4 regions of the Colwellia sp. BRX9-1 genome follow, and region 2 is predicted to be linked to each of the others. Evidence: predicted binding sites of a transcription regulator. Region 2 holds the regulator's gene; each other region holds the start of a gene.
The links. Region 2 encodes LexA, which represses DNA repair genes until DNA is damaged. Its sites were predicted from a motif close to TACTGTATNNNNATACAGTA; they were not measured.
Positions count from the first base shown of each region.

Region 1: H4J76_RS15290 (DNA polymerase II) is a predicted target of LexA. The motif match lies at 1,157-1,176, and genes of this name have one in related genera.
Region 3: H4J76_RS03035 (DNA recombination protein RmuC) is a predicted target of LexA. The motif match lies at 2,405-2,424, and genes of this name have one in related genera.
Region 4: recA (recombinase RecA) is a predicted target of LexA. The motif match lies at 3,382-3,401, and genes of this name have one in related genera.

Region 1 covers NZ_JACGVM010000018.1:26,539-31,377, reverse strand. The annotation lists gene dinG (ATP-dependent DNA helicase DinG) at 1-1,067, opposite strand, end outside; gene H4J76_RS15290 (DNA polymerase II) at 1,208-3,721, shown strand; gene H4J76_RS15285 (cystathionine beta-lyase) at 3,843-4,839, shown strand, end outside.
Region 2 covers NZ_JACGVM010000008.1:140,984-145,822, forward strand. The annotation lists gene coxB (cytochrome c oxidase subunit II) at 1-76, opposite strand, end outside; gene lexA (transcriptional repressor LexA) at 642-1,277, opposite strand; gene H4J76_RS09975 (alpha/beta fold hydrolase) at 1,354-2,172, opposite strand; gene H4J76_RS09980 (DUF6942 family protein) at 2,548-3,078, shown strand; gene H4J76_RS09985 (ATP-binding protein) at 3,199-4,839, shown strand, end outside.
Region 3 covers NZ_JACGVM010000002.1:101,934-106,772, forward strand. The annotation lists gene H4J76_RS03030 (diguanylate cyclase) at 1-859, opposite strand, end outside; gene H4J76_RS03035 (DNA recombination protein RmuC) at 910-2,262, opposite strand; gene H4J76_RS03040 (TIGR02922 family protein) at 2,488-2,706, opposite strand; gene H4J76_RS03045 (fumarate hydratase) at 2,836-4,359, opposite strand; gene pabB (aminodeoxychorismate synthase component I) at 4,529-4,839, shown strand, end outside.
Region 4 covers NZ_JACGVM010000027.1:35,275-40,113, reverse strand. The annotation lists gene rpoS (RNA polymerase sigma factor RpoS) at 1-467, shown strand, start outside; gene mutS (DNA mismatch repair protein MutS) at 532-3,111, opposite strand; gene recA (recombinase RecA) at 3,449-4,486, shown strand.

The sequences.
Region 1 (4,839 bases), on a different contig from region 2:
AAGTTCGGTGGAACGATTCCGTTTTCAAAACGATATAATGCCGCCTCGTCATCACGAGAGAAACGGCTATTTTCTTTAGCTTTTTCATTGAAATATAACGCCTGATTGTTTTCGATAAAGCTCGCTACTTTTTGCATTTCCATTAATAAATCTTGGCAATCGTCCCCTAACTTTAACGAGGGTGAAATGGCCGAAGTCGACTTTATTAATTTTGCCATCTTATCGCCGGTTTCTTTTAACTTAGTTAGCCAATCAATGGCACCTTTAATGGCAACATTCGCACTTGAATGATCACGGGTTACTTTAGGCAGATGATGTGCTTCGTCAATAATGTAAAAAGTGTCTTCTGGCGAGGGTAAAATAACACCTCCACCAAGCTCTAAATCAGCCAGTAATAAACTATGGTTAATGACCAACACATCGGCAGACTCCATGGTTTCTCGAGCTTTATGAAAAGGGCAATGGGTGTGATCGGCTAAATGTTTTAAACAACTGTGTTTGTCACATTGAATTTGTTGCCATAAATGATGAGGGATAGGGTCAGCCCAAGAATCTAGATCGCCTTGCCATTTATTATCCGTTAACGCTTTATGTAAATGATGTAATAGCTTTATATCCATGGCATTAGGTTTTTGCGCAAAGGTGAAACCGGCCTGAGGTGAATCGTCTTGACTGACAGCCAGCGCTAATTTTTGCCGACAAACATAGCGTTGGCGACCTTTGACTAAGGTGAAATTAAAATCTAAGCCTGAATGTTTTTTTAAGAAGGGTAAATCTTTATCCACTAATTGTTCTTGTAGCGCAACTGTTGCAGTAGAAATACAGACCTTTTTTTGACGTGACATCGCTAACGGAATAGCGCCTAATGAATAAGCCAAGGATTTACCCGTACCGGTGCCGGCTTCTATGGTAATAATTTTTCGCGCTTTATCGTATTCTCCCGCAAGAGTTTTAGCTATTTCGGCAATCAAAAAAGTTTGCTGTTTTCTTGGATGAAAGTTTTCTAAATTTTCACCAATGGTTTTATACGATGTGCGAATTGCTACTTTAATTTTATCGCTTAGCATGCTGTTAGCCATTTAGGGTTCATTAGGTTATATACTCATTCCAGTTAAATAGGCTGAATCCTGTATCTTCAAATAGGATGAGTATATACTGCTGTATGTATTAACAGTTTATCGTTATCCGCAACGAATTAAAATAATTAATGTCATTAACTGTAGAAAAATTAACGCCTAGCTTGAATTATGGCTTTTTATTAACCCGTCAAGCCTATGATACCAAACAAGGTATCGAATTGTCTTTATGGGTTAAAACCCTTCAAGGTGCTGTTAATGTTATTGTGCAAAATCAACAGGCATTATTTTTTGTTGAACAAACGCAGCAACTACTCGCGCAAAGTCTCCTGTCGGAGCAGCGAATAGTAACGGCTAAAGTTACCCCGCTTGCGCTTAAAACCTTTAATCAACAACTCGTCAGTGGCTTTTATTTTTCAACGATGCGTGAATTCTATCGCGCACGCGATGTTTTAAAACAAGCCCAAATAAAATGCTATGAAGACGATTTTCGCCCTGATGAACGCTTTTTAATGGAGCGCTTTATTACCGCTGGTATTGAATTTATCCCTCGGTTAACAGCTTCATCGGTAACCGAATCTGCCAAACAGTTTTCACAGACTAACTTTGCTACCTTTTATAGTGACAAATGCCGTGCAACGGATAAGACTCAGTTACTTGATGATATTGCTTTAACTATGGTATCACTTGATATTGAGTGTTCAATGGCAGGGGAGCTTTATTCTATTGGCTTACATTCTCATAAAATGTCTGATGGTAAGCCGATAAAATGTGTTTTGATGATCGGTGATCAAAACAAGTTTTTAGCAAAAATAACGCAGTCCAAGTTATCTGACGCTGAGGCGACAGAAATCGCAGAGCACATCGTTTGGCTTGACAATGAACAAGCGTTGCTCGCTGAGCTGATCGCTTGGATAAAAATCCACGACCCCGACATTTTTATTGGTTGGAACGTGATTAACTTTGATTTTAATTTGCTACAAAAACGCTGTGATATTTATAATATCCCTTTTAATATCGGCCGCAATGATAAGTCACCTCGCTGGCGAACACGTTCGGCAGGCGGTAGTCAAAATGAGCAAAAATTTATTGATGTCGCTGGCAGAGTGGTCCTTGATGGTATTGATTTACTAAAAAACGCGACTTATAACTTTCCAAGTTTTTCCCTTGATTTTGTTGCCAATGCCTTATTAGGTAAAGGGAAGAAGGTTGATGATGTTGACAATAGAATGCAAGAGATTAACGACAACTTTACCAATGACAAGCTAGCTTTAGCCGCTTATAACCTTGAAGATTGCCATTTAGTTACCCTGATCTTTGAACAATCTCTATTACTAGAATTCACGCGTTTGCGCGCCAAACTAACTGGTTTATCTATAGACCGTATTGGCGGCTCTGTGGCAGCGTTTACCAATTTATATTTACCTAAATTACACCGTAGTGGTTATATTGCGCCCAATATGGGCGATGGCTTGCAAGGGCTAATTTCTCCTGGTGGTTATGTGATGGACTCTATTCCGGGTTTATATAAAAATGTTTTAGTACTTGATTTTAAAAGTCTTTACCCCTCTATTATTCGAAGTTTTAATATTGATCCTATGGGCCTAATTGAAGGTTTACAATCACCTGAAACTAGTATCAAAGGTTTTGATGGTGCTTATTTCTCTAGAGATAAGCATTTTTTACCTGAAATTATTAATGAGTTGTGGTTAGAGCGTGATATCGCTAAAAAAGATAAAAATGCGGCATTGTCGCAAGCGATAAAAATTATTATGAATTCGTTTTACGGGGTCTTAGGCTCTACGGGATGTCGATTTTTTGATCCACGTTTATCGGGCTCAATCACTAAACGAAGCCATGAATTATTAATCACCACTAAAATGTGGCTAGAAGATGATGGTTATCAAGTTATTTATGGTGATACCGATTCTATTTTTGTCAGTGTTGACGATGATTTTAGTCACCAGCAATGTCAAAAGCTGGGTAAAACCTTACAAGATAAAATTAATCTTAGGTGGCAAGCAACGCTTAAAAAAGAATTTGCGATAGAAAGCCAACTTGAAATTGAGTTTGAAACACATTTTAGCCAATTTTTGATGCCAACCATCAGAGGGCAAGATGTCGGTACTAAGAAGCGTTATGCTGGCATTGTAGAAAAGAATGGCTCATCAGAATTGATTTTTAAAGGCTTAGAAAGCGTCCGCACCGATTGGACTGAACTGGCTAAAACTTTTCAACGAGAGTTGTATTTAAAAATATTTAATGGCGAACCTTTTGCTGACTATGTACGCAATATTGTTACTCAAACATCAGCAGGGCAATTAGATCATTTACTGGTGTATCGTAAACGCATTCGTAGGCAGTTAGATCATTACGTTAAAAACGTGCCTCCACATGTGAAAGCGGCACGTTTAGCCGATGATATAAACAAGATAAATAAGCAACCGCTAAAATATCAGCAACGTGGTTGGATAGAGTACTTGATCACGACTTCTGGACCGCAAGCAAAAGGTTATGTTAACGCGCCACTCGATTACCAGTTTTATATCGATCGGCAATTAGCGACCGTTGCTGATGCTATTTTACCTTTTGTCGGGAGTAGTTTCGAAAAATTAACCAGTGATCAAATGAACTTGTTTCAATAGCCTCTGCTGTTTTAATTAATATAAATAAATCGTGCATCATGCTTGGAAAGATCATAAGGTGACTTTATTGAGTTAGCTATTTAGATGGCTAAATGAATTTTATGTTTTAGGATGAAAGATCATGATCAACGATACCAAAATAGTCAATGCGGGACGAAAATCAAAATGGACACGTGGCGTTGTTAATCCCCCAGTAGAACGTGCATCAACCGTTGTTTTTAATACGGTTAAAGAAATGAATCACGCAACAGCAAATCGTGGTAATCAAGTACTTTTCTATGGCAGAAGAGGCACCTCAACGGCTTTTGCTTTCGCCGATGCTATGACTGATCTCGAAGGAGGCGCTGGTTGTGCCATTTATCCATCGGGTACTGCGGCGATCACTAATGCTATTCTTTCGTTTGTTAAAACCGGTGACCATATCCTTATGGTCGATACGGCTTATGAACCCACGCGTGATTTTTGCGATAAAATATTGGTCAATATTGGCGTTGAAACGACTTATTACGATCCAACTATTGGCCGAGATATAGCCAGACTTATTAAAGAAAACACCCGACTTATTTTCTTAGAGTCTCCTGGCTCTATTACCATGGAAGTTCAAGATGTTCCCGGTATAGCTGAAGTTGCTCACCAGCATGGCTGTATGGTTATGCTCGATAATACTTGGGCTGCAGGGGTTAATTTTCAACCTTTTGATTATGGTGTCGATATTTCGATTCAAGCAGCGACTAAATATATCGTTGGTCATTCAGATGTGATGTTAGGTACGGCAATAGCCACTGAAGAGTATTGGCCACAACTGCGTGAAAACAGTTATCTGATGGGGCAATGTACTTCACCCGATGATCTATATTTGGCAATGCGTGGCATTCGTACCTTAGGTGTGCGTTTAAAACAACATCAAATTAGTGCGCTAAAAGTGGCTAATTGGTTAGCAACACGCGAAGAAGTTGATGTTATTCTTCATCCTGCATTCGAATCGTGTCCGGGCCATGAATATTTTAAGCGTGACTTTACTGGTGCTAACGGTTTGTTTTCATTTGTGTTAACCCGCGGTGATAAGCAATCACTTAATGCCTTACTTGATGGTATGGAACATTTTAAAATGGGCTATT
Region 2 (4,839 bases):
TTAATTGCATATCTGCCCAAGCTGAACTGGAAAGAACACTCCCCAACAACAGCCAACCTAGGTTACGTCTTTTCACACGACATCTCCTTCACCCTATAAAAGTTTAAAACTTGATACCTAGGACAAAACACATCCTTTAGTACGGATTTTTATTATTTTCTTAGCGATTTTGTTATCAACCAGTTAGCGTCGACAACATCGCCTTATATTTATATTTGTACACATTCCAAACTAGAATTACTTAAAAGTTGATCTGGGTCAATTTAAAAATCGAGCTATTTTAAAATAAAAACCAATAAAAACAATAGAGTATCAACTCTAATACAGGCAAAGGCCTAATAACAAAGGGCTGTAGCCGTAGTATTAAAAATAAACAGCTGAGTATAAATACGCGTATTGTAAAAATTGATCTTGGTTGTTTTTTAATCAGAGAAAGATAAAGTTGTTTGAATGGGCTTTAGAATGAAAATTATTCTTAGTAAAGAGAAAGGTTTGCATGAAAAGAATACGAAAGGTTAGAAAAGCAAACTTTAGCCTATTTTATACACTAAAGTTTGCGGAGCAGTTTTACATATTTAATACTATATTTGTTAGATAAATTGGCTTAGTTACCACCAAGTTTATTGGATAGGTTAACTTAATTACATCCAGTCTGCCGAGCGAATAACGCCAACAGCCAACCCTTCAATATTAAACTCTTGATCAGACAAATCGACTTTTATAGGAGAGAAGTCATCATTTTCAGCATGTAAGTAAACGATGTTACCTTCTCGTTTATAACGTTTAACCGTAACATTTTCTTCGACACGAGCAACAATTACTTGGCCATTCTGTACATCGGTCGTTTGATGAACCGCTAACAAGTCACCATCAAGTATGCCGATATTTTTCATGCTTTCGCCATTAACTCTCAATAAGTAATCAGCAGCTGGGTGGAACAAATTACCATCAACTTTGTAATGATCTTCAACATGCTCTGCAGCTAAAATAGGTTCACCTGCAGCCACTCTGCCGATTAAAGGTAAACCGGCTTCTTCCATTAACTTCTCAGTCAAACGAATGCCGCGAGAAGTACCTGGCAACATTTCTATATAGCCTTTTTTAGCCAAAGCTTTTAAATGTTCCTCTGCTGCATTTGCTGATTTAAAGCCAAAAAACTTGGCTATTTCAGCACGCGTTGGTGGCATGCCCGTATCGCTTATTTTGTCTTTGATCAGATCAAAAACTTGTTGTTGTCGGTTCGTTAGAGGGCGTAATTCGCTGATTTCATTTAGCATAGGGAGCCTGTAAATTTACACAGTTGTTACTGTGAGTATATACAGGTCGTTAGTAAAGGCAAGTTTTCTAGTCGAATTATTTTTGAAAACTCCCTGATTTTAAATAATGGATAACTTGTTCGATAACTTTTTCGTTTTTCATCATAAATGGATGGGTCGTTTCCATTTCAATGTGATCATTCATACCATCAAGTTTGGTACTAGCAACCGAAACTTTACCATCATCTTTATCAGGAATAAGTGTTGATAATATCCAATTAATACTTTGATTACCGGCAATAACACCCAAATCAAAATTAGCATTGCCAAGGTTACTAGGGACACTGAATTCGCCGGTACCTAATTGCATACCCGCATCACCATTGATGAAACTAAAACCAGGTGTATTTTTTAGTTTATCAACAACTTCACTGCCTTTGTTTGGTGGACCTAGCATCACGACTTTATGTAAATTAGGTATTTTATGCATACTTAAATATTGGCGAACTAATATACCGCCCATTGAATGGGTAACAAAGTTAACTTGGCGATTTTCACAAATTAATAGCGCTTTAGAAATCACTTTTTCAGCCAACTCTTCTATCGAATAATCTCTAGAAGGGTAGTTGATATTTATCACAAAATATCCTTCTGCTAACAATCGTTTTTCAATAGCTTTCATGGAGTTAGCCGAACGTGCAAGCCCATGCAGTAAAATTACACATTCACCATTAGCTAAAGAATCTGCTGGCTCTTCAAAAGAAGCTTGAATTTTATAGCCACGTTCAACCGAAGTATCTAAGCTTTCTTGTTCAATCATATTTTTTAAACGAGTTTCTGCATCAGTAATTTTTTTACTAAATTGTTCTTTAAGTAGCGCTAGGTCTGACTTAAGTGCTGCAATTTTTTCATTCATAGCTGCGCTCCATCATTTTTTTTTAGAATTCATTATTGATACTGTAGTCATGTTAAACAGCAGCTAAGCAATATATTTTTAGCTGCCACAAATATAAAATATAAAACAGTTTTCTCCAACAAAATTTGAAACCATTACCCTTGTAATGTCATTTTTTTCGATAAACTTCTCGCGTGGACCTTTAAATAGCCATAGAAAGCTATACGATATTAACATTTTATATTAGTTATCTGTTAGACATTGATAATCTTCAATCGATCTAACTTTACCAGTAACTACATACATTCAAGCAAAAAAATTTTAAGGACGTTTTACTTGTCTCGATTATAAATTTACAATTCAACATACCCCCCACGTAAAATGAGTTAAGTACCATTGAATGTTATTGGTTTAGGTTGCTCAAACTTTAGCGTCGCCGTTTATATTGGCAATAAACCGAGTATGCTTGAATATCAGCAATTATCTTGTCTATCGCCGCTAACCTTGGGCGAAATAGAGATGGTTAATCAAGCTTGTGGCAATGGTTGGCGGAAAGTTTTCAATGTTTATGCGAAGCTGCTTTACGCACTCGATAAAGAAAAATTCGCTTACTCAACACTTGCGCCAACTTGGCAAAAATATCGAGAGCGATTTTTGCTGCAGCAAGGCTCTCAAACGGCTTTATTATTTTCTCCGCCTCAGTTATCAACCACTAAGCAAACTCTGCATATTATTTGTGGAAAAACCTACGCCAAAAATTTGTTAGCGACAAATCAACTAAACGCTAATTTCACTTGGCTAGATGAGCAATTTGCTATTGATAAAGCTAAAAATTTAATTGTGTGTCCCTATTTTGATTATCGGCAATTGTCGAATGCTAATATTGAAAAATTAGCCTTTTTACTCAACGATATAAATAGCCAGTGAAAGCTGGCTATTCATTTATATAGTGTTAAATTAATGTATACTATATTTATTAAAGGAGAAAATAATTAGCCTCATGATTAGGCAACATACTAAACGTCACTTTAATATTGGATCACATCATTGCTATATTTTAATAAAAAAACACTTTTATTTATTACAATAATTTTAACCTTATTACCCTATGCAACGATCACCAGCACGCTTGATATTTCCTCTGCTTTTTTGCTATCACTTCCTACTATATTATTACAGGCTACCGCAGTATTCTTTGTTGTTCATAGCTATTTACAGACCAGATCACGTTCATTAAAATTGTTCTGGCAGTTTTTCTCTCTCGCTATTATCATTGATCTTATTTCGGGTGTTATCTTCGCAGGTAACTACATAAACACCCCCCCGATCCTGCAAGATTTTTTCTCTTTGTTCAGTTACTTTTTTATCTTACTGGCCATAGAAACCAACCCGCATCTCAGCGAAACGCCACTCAATAAATACATTGCGGGTCGAGTGCCAGCACTATTTTTTACAGTCACCTGTTTTTGTTATTTCGTACTGCTGCCAGAAGAGTTTTCAAAAGCGTTAGATCACAGGTTATTACCGTCATTATTATTTCATATCACCATTTCTGGCCTCATTTTTATTAGACTAATCAGCTGTGTTATTTTTTGTCATGAAAAATTTTGGCGCGCTATTTATTGGCCATTAGCCATTGCCTCATTAGCTTTGTTAGTTGATAACACTAATAGTTATTTTCTTCTTCAAGAGCAAGCCCTTTATAAAGACAATTATACGAACAGCTTAATAGCGTTAATCCCATACTGTGGTCTTATTTTTGCCGCAAGTGCATCATTAAACATTCAAAGACCGACCAAACCTATTTCAAAAGATACCTTTCCCGAATTTTACATTTTATTGCTGGTGAGTATTATTTTTAGCATTCATATCGTTGGTTTAGAAGTTGGGGCACACTACATTACAAATTCTTTCTGGCAGTCTTTTGTTATTGGTATTTGGGGCGTTATTGCTTTTATTTTAGTCATTCTTATTGCTTACAATAAAAGAAAAAACACGCTCGAATTTAAGGAAAACGCTTTCACTCAGCAACAAGAACAAAAAGAGTTAATACAGACCAACCATAAATTACTCAGCTCAATTCTTAATAGTGAAGACAAAGCCATTGTCCGAGCATCTAATAATGCTATTTTGACGACATCAACGGGCGGCGAAATATTATCGTCAAACCCTGCCGCAGTTCAATTGTTCCAAAGTTTAGAACATGAATTGAAAGGCACGAATGTCAGCACACTTTTTTCTGCAGAAGACACTATGCATTACTTTTTTGGCTTCAAAAGTAATGTATACGCCTTACAACGTAAAGATATCGGTATTTCAGTAGAGTGTGCTGCTCGACGTGCCGATGGTACTGAATTCCCAGTTCAGGTTGAATTGCAGTGGGCAGATCGCGAAGAACAACCCCTTATTGTTATTACCTTTATTAATTTAACTTCACGAAAGTTAGCTGAAAAGCAGATGTTAGATTTAAAAGATAAGTTTATTGCGAACATTTCCCATGAGTTTAGGACGCCATTGACAATTATTAATGGCATTTTAGACCAATATCTACTCAAAGCTCACAGTAAAGAAGAAGGGTTGGAACTTACTACCGCTAAGCGTAATGGTTTGCGTTTAGTTCGTATGGTTGAACAACTATTAGAACTCTCTCGCCTTACTGACAACCCTAAGCTTTCATTGTCTACTTAT
Region 3 (4,839 bases), on a different contig from region 2:
CAATTTTTTTTGCCACTAGTTTTAATACTTGGTCGCCAATATCATGGCCATAGGTATCATTAAACTTTTTAAAATGATCAATGTCTAGCATAGCAAGGGTGTAGTTTCGTCCAAGTGATAAGGCTAACTGATTGAGCGCCCGACGCGATGGTAAGCCCGTTAAGTCATCTCGATAGGCAAGAAAATAAGCGTCGACAACAATGACTAACACGAAATACAAACTGAGTAATGCCAGCGTTAAACTTAGCGGTAGCTCAATTAATTGATATTGATAACATAGCCAAAACAGTAAAGAAAGCGCAACCGCTGAAGTCACTAAATCCGCTTTAATCACTGCTCGCCAAACAATAACCATAGTGCATAAAGCTAGTGGTAACTCTAAACGAATAACCTTACTAAAGCCTGCAATATGGGGAAAGGTTTGTACAAAAATGATAATTGGCTCACTCATCGTTAACCAAGCATAACTAATGATAGCCACTAAGGCGATAGCGACTAATCGATAAAGACCATGAATTGAGATGACGCCACGGTCTTTTATCAAAGACAATAAAAGTAAAACACTACAGCCAAATAACGTTAACCAATCCCCCTGCTGCAGTAACCAAGTTGACCAATGCGGTGAAAAAGTAATACTGGCGTAATATAAAAGCCACAATAATGATAAGTAGGCTAACCTGCTACGATTAAAATAACTGGCAAAGACGATCACAACAGCCAAGAACACCACTAATAATTGTTCGACAATCACTACTTGCTTTAGCCAAAAAGCTTGGCTTTTCATCATCAAAAAATAAACTAAAGCAACTGTGCCTAAACTAATAAACAGAGTTTTTAGTCCTTTAATTCTTTGCAACAAGATTAACTCCTTAGATTAAGTTATCGCTAAAGGGTAGAGAAGCAATCAGGTTAAACAACAGGTAGAGCTTGCTCATTATCTATTTTACTGTCTGTACCAGTGGGCTTTTCATCACTTTCATTTTTCAACTCAACCTGTTCAATTTTATCAAAGCGTGACGATATTTTATCTGCAGAGGTATGGATTTGTTTTACGTCACTCGCCGCTTGGTCTATGTGCTTTGCTAAATTGGCAAAACGAGATTTAAAACGACTAAAGTCCTGAGATAAGTGTGAGAGATGCGCTTGAATAACATGTATTTGCTTACGGGTTGCTTCATCTTTTAGTACCGAGCGTGACGTTGTTAATATAGCCATTAACGTGGTTGGCGATGCCAGCCATACTCGTTTTTTATTGGCGTAATCAACTAAATCACCTTGATGTGCATGAATTTCAGCAAAGATAGCTTCTGCAGGAATAAACATAATAGCGCCGTCGGCGGTTTCTTTTTCAATTAAGTATTTAGAACTAATATCGTTAATATGTTTTTTTATGTCGAGTTTAAATTGACGCTCTGCCGATTTTCGATCATGTTCCCCTAATTGGTTATCCAGCATTTTCTTATAGTTTTCTAAAGGGAACTTAGAGTCAATAACGACATTACCGGTTGGCTCAGGTAAAAATAAAATACAATCAGCAATTTTTCCATTTGATAAAGTGTGCTGTAAAGAAAAGTTTTGCTCGGGGATCACGTTGCGAATTAAACTGTTAAGCTGAACTTCGCCAAAAGCCCCCCGCGAACGCTTATCACTTAATACTTCTTGTAAGCTGACGACGTTTGAGGAAAGTTCCGTTATCTTCTTTTGCGCGTCATCAATCAAGGCAAGGCGTTGCAAAATATCATTAAAGGTTTTTGTTGTTTTCTCAAACCCTTCCGCTAAACGTTTCTCTACTTGCCCGCTAATTTCTTTCAAGCGGTTATCGGTAGAGACGGTTAATCCATCAATACGTTTAGCCATTTGCTCACTCGATGCTTGCAATGACTTAGTTAACTCTTCGCGGCTAATGTGCGTCACTCGATTTAGGTGTTCAACAAGTTGATCAACCGATTTTAGCTGATTCTGATTAAAAACGACTTGGTGCTCGTGTAATGCGCGGTGTAACTTTTCACTACTTGCATGTAAACTCGATGACTGCTTCTCACCTTGCTCAGCATGTTGATACAACAGCTTAATTTTAAAGTCAGAGATTTGTTGTTCAAAATAAGTCTTTAACTCAACTTGTTGGTTTGCCAATTGTTGATGATTAAAGCTAGTTTGCTGCTGTTGTTGCTGTTGATATTTATTTGAGACTTCACTATCAACGGTTAATTTTTCAAACAATAGCTGTAACTTTTCATGTTGCAAAGACAACTGTAGTGACATTTTTTTTATTTTAAAAAACACTATAAAGCTGATTAAAAAACACAATACCAATAGAATAACGCTAAACAGCATAAAAATTTCGGTAGGGATTTTCTCTAAAAAAACAAGGAGTTCATCGATAGGCATAAAGTCACATCAGTAACACTGTAAATATTATCAGTATTAAACCATAGAAATATACTCAGGTTAAGTTTATTCTAAGCTTGTTCATTAACAAGTCCATATTTAATAATCATTGATAAGATGAATGCGATCGCCAACTTTATTAAGAATGGTTATTTCTCCATCACACACAGCAACAATCGATTTATCTTCTTTAAATTTTTCCGGAATAATGACCCGCCCACTGGCATTTTCTGCAAATTGTCCAACAAAGTGCATTAACTCAAGTGAATCTTCAATATAATAAATAATAGTAACAGTGCGCAGGTTAGTGTTAGTCATAGTTAATGTTTTCAAAACTTAATTTTAATAATGTTCTTTTAGTATAGACAATATTCTCAACTTATTATCGTCAATAAAAAAGCGCCCTAAGGCGCTTGTTTTAAAATTATTTGCTTACACAAGCATCAATTAATTTTTTGATTTGGCATCTTGCACTTCAATCTTAGCTTTCCAAATAGCAGGACCCGTGACATGAGCCGACTCTCCTTGGCTATCAACAGCTACAGTGACTGGCATATCTTCAACTTCGAATTCGTAAATAGCTTCCATCCCCATATCTTCAAAAGCAACAACTCTTGCTTTTTTAATAGCTTTTGATACTAAGTATGCAGCACCACCGACGGCCATTAGATAAACTGACTTATGGTTTTTGATGGTTTCAACGGTCTCGGCACCACGTTCAGCCTTGCCAATAGTGCCAAGTAACCCTGTTTCAGAGAGCATCATTTCTGTAAATTTATCCATGCGTGTTGCTGTCGTTGGGCCAGCTGGGCCAACTGCTTCATCGCCAATAGCATCGACAGGACCTACGTAGTAAATAAACTTGTCAGTAAAGTCTACTGGTAACTTTTCGCCCTTGGCTAGCATATCTTGAATACGTTTATGGGCAGCATCACGTCCGGTTAAGATAGTCCCGCTCAGTAATACAGTTTCACCGGTTTTCCAGCTACTGATATCGGATTTTTTCAAGGTATCAACATTAACACGACGCACGTTTTCACCGACTTCCCAGGTTATTTCTGGCCAGTCTTCTAATTTTGGTGGTGTTAAGTTAGCCGGACCAGAACCATCTAAGTGAAAATGGACATGACGCGTTGCCGCACAATTGGGTATCATCACCACAGGTTTTGATGCCGCGTGGGTGGGTGCTGACATAATTTTAATGTCTACAACTGTCGTTAAACCGCCGAGACCTTGTGCGCCAATACCTAATTTATTAACACGTTCGAAAATTTCTAGACGCAGTTTTTCTTCGGCTGTTTCAGCACCACGGTCAATAAGGTCTTGAATATCTACCGGTTCCATTAAACTTTCTTTGGCAAGTACCCCTGCTTTTTCTGCTGTTCCGCCGATACCTATGCCTAACATTCCCGGTGGACACCAACCTGCGCCCATTGATGGTAGTGTTTTAACTACCCAGTCAGCGATTGAATCACTAGGATTTAACATCACCATTTTAGATTTGTTTTCACTACCGCCGCCTTTCGCTGCGATCATGATATCGACGCCACCACCGGCAACCATATCAATATGAACAACCGATGGTGTATTATCTTTAGTATTAATACGCGCGCCAGCGGGGTCTTTTACAATAGAAGCGCGCAATGGGTTGTCTGGATTTAAGTAAGCTCTGCGAGTACCTTCATCAACCATTTGCTGAACTGTTAAATCAGTTTTGTCCCACTGAACATCCATACCCACTTTAACAAAGCAAGTCACTATGCCGGTATCTTGACAAATAGGACGCTGGCCATGGGCTGACATTCTAGAATTAATTAAGATCTGAGCAATAGCGTCTTTAGCTGCGCTGCTTTCTTCTTTATGATAGGCTTTTTCAAGCGCTTGAATAAAGTCTAAAGGGTGATAATAAGAAATGTACTGTAATGCATCGGCAATACTTTCAATTAAATCTTGTTGTTTAATGATAGTCATGAGGGTCTCTTTTTATGCAGATCGACAGATGTAGTTCAACGGCATTTACCTACTTACCTGAAATTATAGATAAACTAGGGAAGCTGAAAATGGTTGAAAGTTATAAATTTGCAGATATCATACCCTTCTTGTTAACGAGCTTCCACAATATTATCGAGTAAAACCTGTCATGTTCACTATTTCTGCCCAGCATTTTACTGTAGAAAAATCTATCGATGTAAAAGCTTTATTTTCAGCTTTTAGTCATCAACCTTGGGCGATGTGGCTTGACTCTTGTGGTGAACAACAGTCACCTGCCCACGTTGATAGCAACTTTGATATTCTGGTTTGGCAACCCGAAATTACGCTAACTACTCGCGGCGATCAAACTGAAGTACGGTGGTTAAAAGAGGACAAAAAACAAATCAGTCATCAAAATCCTTTAACGCTGTTAAAAGAAATTCAACAACAATGCTTCAACAACATAACCGTTGCCACCAG
Region 4 (4,839 bases), on a different contig from region 2:
ACATTTATTTACGCACTTCGCGTGAATTAGTACAAAAGCTTGATCACGAACCTACCGCAGAAGATATTGCTGAAGCGCTTGATGTGCCAGTCGCTAATGTCACTAAAATGCTGCGTCTAAATGAACGTATGACCTCAGTCGATTCCCCCTTCGGTGGTGAAAACGATAAAGTATTACTTGATGTGATCCCGGATGATAAAAGTGGTGGTCCAGAAGGTAGCTTGCAAACATCTGACATTAAAAATAATATTATTCACTGGTTAAACGAACTTAACTCTAAGCAACGTGAAGTACTTGCCCGTCGTTTTGGCTTATTAGGATATGAAGCGGCAACATTAGAAGATGTTGGCGTAGAAATTGGTTTAACACGTGAACGTGTTCGTCAAATTCAAGTTGAAGCGCTTAAGCGTTTACGTGATATTTTAAGTCAACAAGACTTATCGATTGAAGCCTTGTTTCAAGCGTAGATATTTTAGCTTCGATAAAACAAAAAACCAGCAATTGCTGGTTTTTTTTACTTATTATTAAGGGCTACATTTTACTTTTAAACTCAAATAATAAATCTAATGCTTGTTTGGGGGTTAAATCGTTTACATCAATTGATGACAATGACTCGAGTACGGGGTGAGTGTTATCAATAAATGAAAGTTGCTCAAAGGGTTGTTGTTCGACATTGATAACAGAAGGAGTTTGTTGTCTTTCCAGTTCAGCCAAGCGTTGTTTAGCCCGTTGAATAACGGTCTTAGGCACACCGGCAAGTTGTGCAACCTGTAAGCCAAAGCTCTTACTTGCAGCGCCTTCTTGAACGGTATGCATAAAGACGATGGTATCACCATGCTCAACCGCATCTAAATGAACATTAACCAAGCTTGGTATCTGATCGGCTAACAGGGTTAGCTCAAAATAATGACTAGCGAATAAAGTAAAGGCTTTAGTTTTAATCGCCAGCATTTCAGCGCAAGCCCAAGCAAGAGATAAACCGTCATAAGTACTGGTTCCTCTGCCTATTTCATCAAGTAACACTAAACTTTTTTCTGTTGCATTATGGAGAATGTTTGCGGTTTCTGTCATTTCAACCATAAAGGTTGAACGACCACTCGCTAGGTCGTCAGAAGCGCCAATACGGGTAAATATTCGATCAACCATACTAATGTTTGCCGCATCAGCAGGGACATAGCAACCAATATGAGCCAATAAAACAATGAGCGCTGTTTGACGCATATAGGTTGATTTACCGCCCATATTAGGACCCGTAATGATCAACATCTTACGTTCATTATTTAAAGTAACTGGATTAGCAATAAAGGGCTCACTAGTCATTAACTCAACGACAGGATGACGACCGGCTTTAATCTCAATACCGTCATTTTGGCTTAGACTTGGTTTAACATAATTTAGGCTTTCTGCGCGTTCTGCAAAGGTATTTAAAACGTCTAGTTCTGCGACAGCTTGAGCAAGTAATTGCAGTTTTTCTAAATCAGGTAATACTAAATCGAACAATTCATCATATAAACGTTTTTCTAAGGCGAGAAACTTACTCTGTGCGCTAAGCACTTTTTCTTCGTGTTGCTTTAGTTCATTGGTAATAAAACGTTCGTTATTTTTTAAGGTTTGTCGGCGAATATAATCATCAGGTACATCGTTCGCGGCAGTACGACTCATTTCAATAAAGAAGCCATGAACCCTGTTATAGCCTACTTTTAAGGAACTAATACCGGTACGTTCTTTTTCACGCGCTTCGAGTTGGGCAAGAAATTCAGTTGCTCCATCACTTAAGTCACGTAAGACATCAAGTTCTTCATGATAGCCTTTGGCAATAACGCCACCATCACGGATAAGAACGGGTGGGTTTTCAACTAAAGCATGCTGTAATAAGTCGTGTAAGTCGGGTATTGGAAAGCTTTTTGACGCTAATTCAGTGATATGTGCTTGCTGACAAGTTTGTAAATGTTGCTGAAGTTCAGGCAATTGACTTAAAGCATTACGTAAACGAGCAAAATCTCTTGGACGCGCAGAGCGTAAGGCAATGCGAGAAACAATACGCTCAATGTCACCAAAAGATTTAAGTTGGCTAAATAATTCAGCCGTTAAATCTTGTGACAATAGTTCACTAATTGCATTTTGACGTGCAGTTAATATGTTTAAATCACGTAAAGGAAAATGTAACCAACGTTTTAGTAATCTAGAACCCATTGGTGTCGCTGACTTGTCTAATACCGATGCTAGGGTATTTTCAAAGCCACCTTGTAAGTTTTGCGTGAGTTCTAAATTACGACGAGTTGCCGCATCTAAAATGACACCAGAAGCAGAAGACTCACAAATAATGGCTCGAATGTGAGGAAGCGCACTGCGTTGACATTCTTTTACATATTGAAATAAACAACCAGCAGCCATTAAGCCTAATGATTTATCACCAACACCAAAGCCAGAAAGTTCTTTAGTGCCAAATTGTGTATTTAGTAAATTAGTAGCTGTGTCTAAATCAAACTCCCATTCAGGTCTTCTTCTTAATCCTTGATAGCCTTTTAGTAACTCTGGCACTGAGAACGATTCACTGTAGAGTAATTCAGCAGGAGATAAACGCTGTAGTTCAGCTTGTAACTGTTCAATGGTATTTGGCTCAGTCAGTACAAAGCGACCACTGGTCATATCAAGATAAGACAGCCCAAAGCGTTGCGATGACTTATTATGACCTTCACTTACCGCAACAATTAGGTTGTCATGTTTATCAAGTAATAATGCTTCATCACTCACCGTACCTGGGGTAATAACCCTAACAACTTTACGTTCAACAGGGCCTTTACTGGTTGCTGGGTCACCAATTTGTTCACAAATGGCAACAGATTCACCCAGTTGTACTAATTTTGCTAGATAATTTTCCACCGCATGATAGGGAACGCCCGCCATAGGTATTGCATTGCCACCTGTCTTGCCGCGAGCGGTTAATGAAATGTCGAGCAAATCAGATGCTTTTTTCGCATCATCAAAAAATAACTCGTAAAAGTCACCCATGCGATAAAAAATTAAAATATGAGGGAACTCAGCTTTAATGGTTAAGTACTGGCGCATCATAGGTGTGTGTGAGGATAAGTCTAAGTTTGCTGTCGTCATTTCTATGCGGTAACTCATAAGTTCAATGAAAGAGTAAGGTGGCAATTATGCCATAACTGGCAAATTTAGACTCTATTTATTTAACTAAAACTTTTACTGGATACGATAAAGTTTAGGCAAGGATTTTACCGTGATAATATAAATAGTAACTTTTTGATGAGTAATAGTTAAAAGTTATTGATGCTTGTTATTTTATTACTTATCAATTACTTAAAAGTCACCTTGTTTTGTTTTTGATAATATAATTAAAATAGTTGTAAAAAAGCTTGATACTGTACGGTCATACAGTATACTTGCTTCATCAAAACGAAATCTTAGCAACATCGGCGGAACAAACATGAAAGATGATAAAGAAAAAGCATTAGCAGCAGCATTAAGTCAAATTGAAAGACAATTTGGTAAAGGCTCAATTATGAAGCTTGGTGATAATAACACCATGGATGTTGAAACCATTTCTACAGGTTCATTGGCGCTTGATGTTGCACTCGGTGCGGGTGGTTTGCCACTTGGGCGTGTTGTTGAAATTTATGGTCCTGAATCAAGTGGTAAAACAACGTTAACGCTTGAAGTTATTGCTGAAGCTCAGCGTAACGGTAAGGTTTGTGCCTTTGTTGATGCTGAGCATGCACTTGACCCTATTTATGCTGAAAAGTTAGGTGTTAACATCAACGAATTACTTGTTTCTCAGCCTGATACCGGTGAGCAAGCATTGGAAATTTGTGACATGCTAACGCGTTCAGGTGCTATAGACGTTATTGTTGTCGATTCTGTTGCTGCACTTACACCAAAAGCAGAAATTGAAGGCGATATGGGTGACTCTCATATGGGATTACAAGCCCGTATGCTTTCACAAGCAATGCGTAAGTTGACAGGTAACTTGAAAAAATCAAATACCATGATTATTTTCATTAACCAAATTCGTATGAAAATTGGTGTAATGTTTGGTTCTCCTGAAACCACAACGGGTGGTAATGCACTTAAGTTTTATGCTTCTGTTCGTTTAGATATTCGACGTATCGGTGCTGTAAAAGCAGGCGACGAAATTATTGGTAACGAAACTCGCGTAAAAGTGGTTAAAAACAAAATAGCGCCTCCTTTTAAACAAGCAGAATTTCAGATTTTATATGGCGAAGGTATTAACAGCTTAGGTGAATTAATTGATTTAGGCGTTTTGCATAACATGGTTGAAAAAGCCGGTTCTTGGTATAGCTACAATGGCGATCGTATTGGCCAAGGTAAAGCAAATGCGGCTAAATCTTTAGCAGAAAAACCTGAAATGGCAAAAGAACTTGATAAGCGTTTACGCGACTTACTGTTAATTAAAAGTGTAAGAGCAAGTGAAAAACCAGCTAAAGAAGAAGAAGCTGTAGAATAAACATTACACATTAAACATAAAAGTTTAAACAATTATTAAGCCACTGTATTTACAGTGGCTTTTTTATATCTAATTAATGACTTTGCTCTCTTATGCCATCGTTCTTTAATAGGCTGATATAGTGTTTTACCTAAGCATCTTTACTGCCCGAATACCCCCCCTTTTTCTACGTAGCACTCTATTAGGTTAGTTCCACCAATATTTACTCGCTAGGGTTATAGATGACAAATAATATTAACGTAAAAAACATTATAGACGTCTATACGTTTAGATGTTGACATAGCTAAAAATACACGTACCATAAAATGATAATATTTATATATCCGTTATCATTCGTAGTGCTCGAGTTAGTC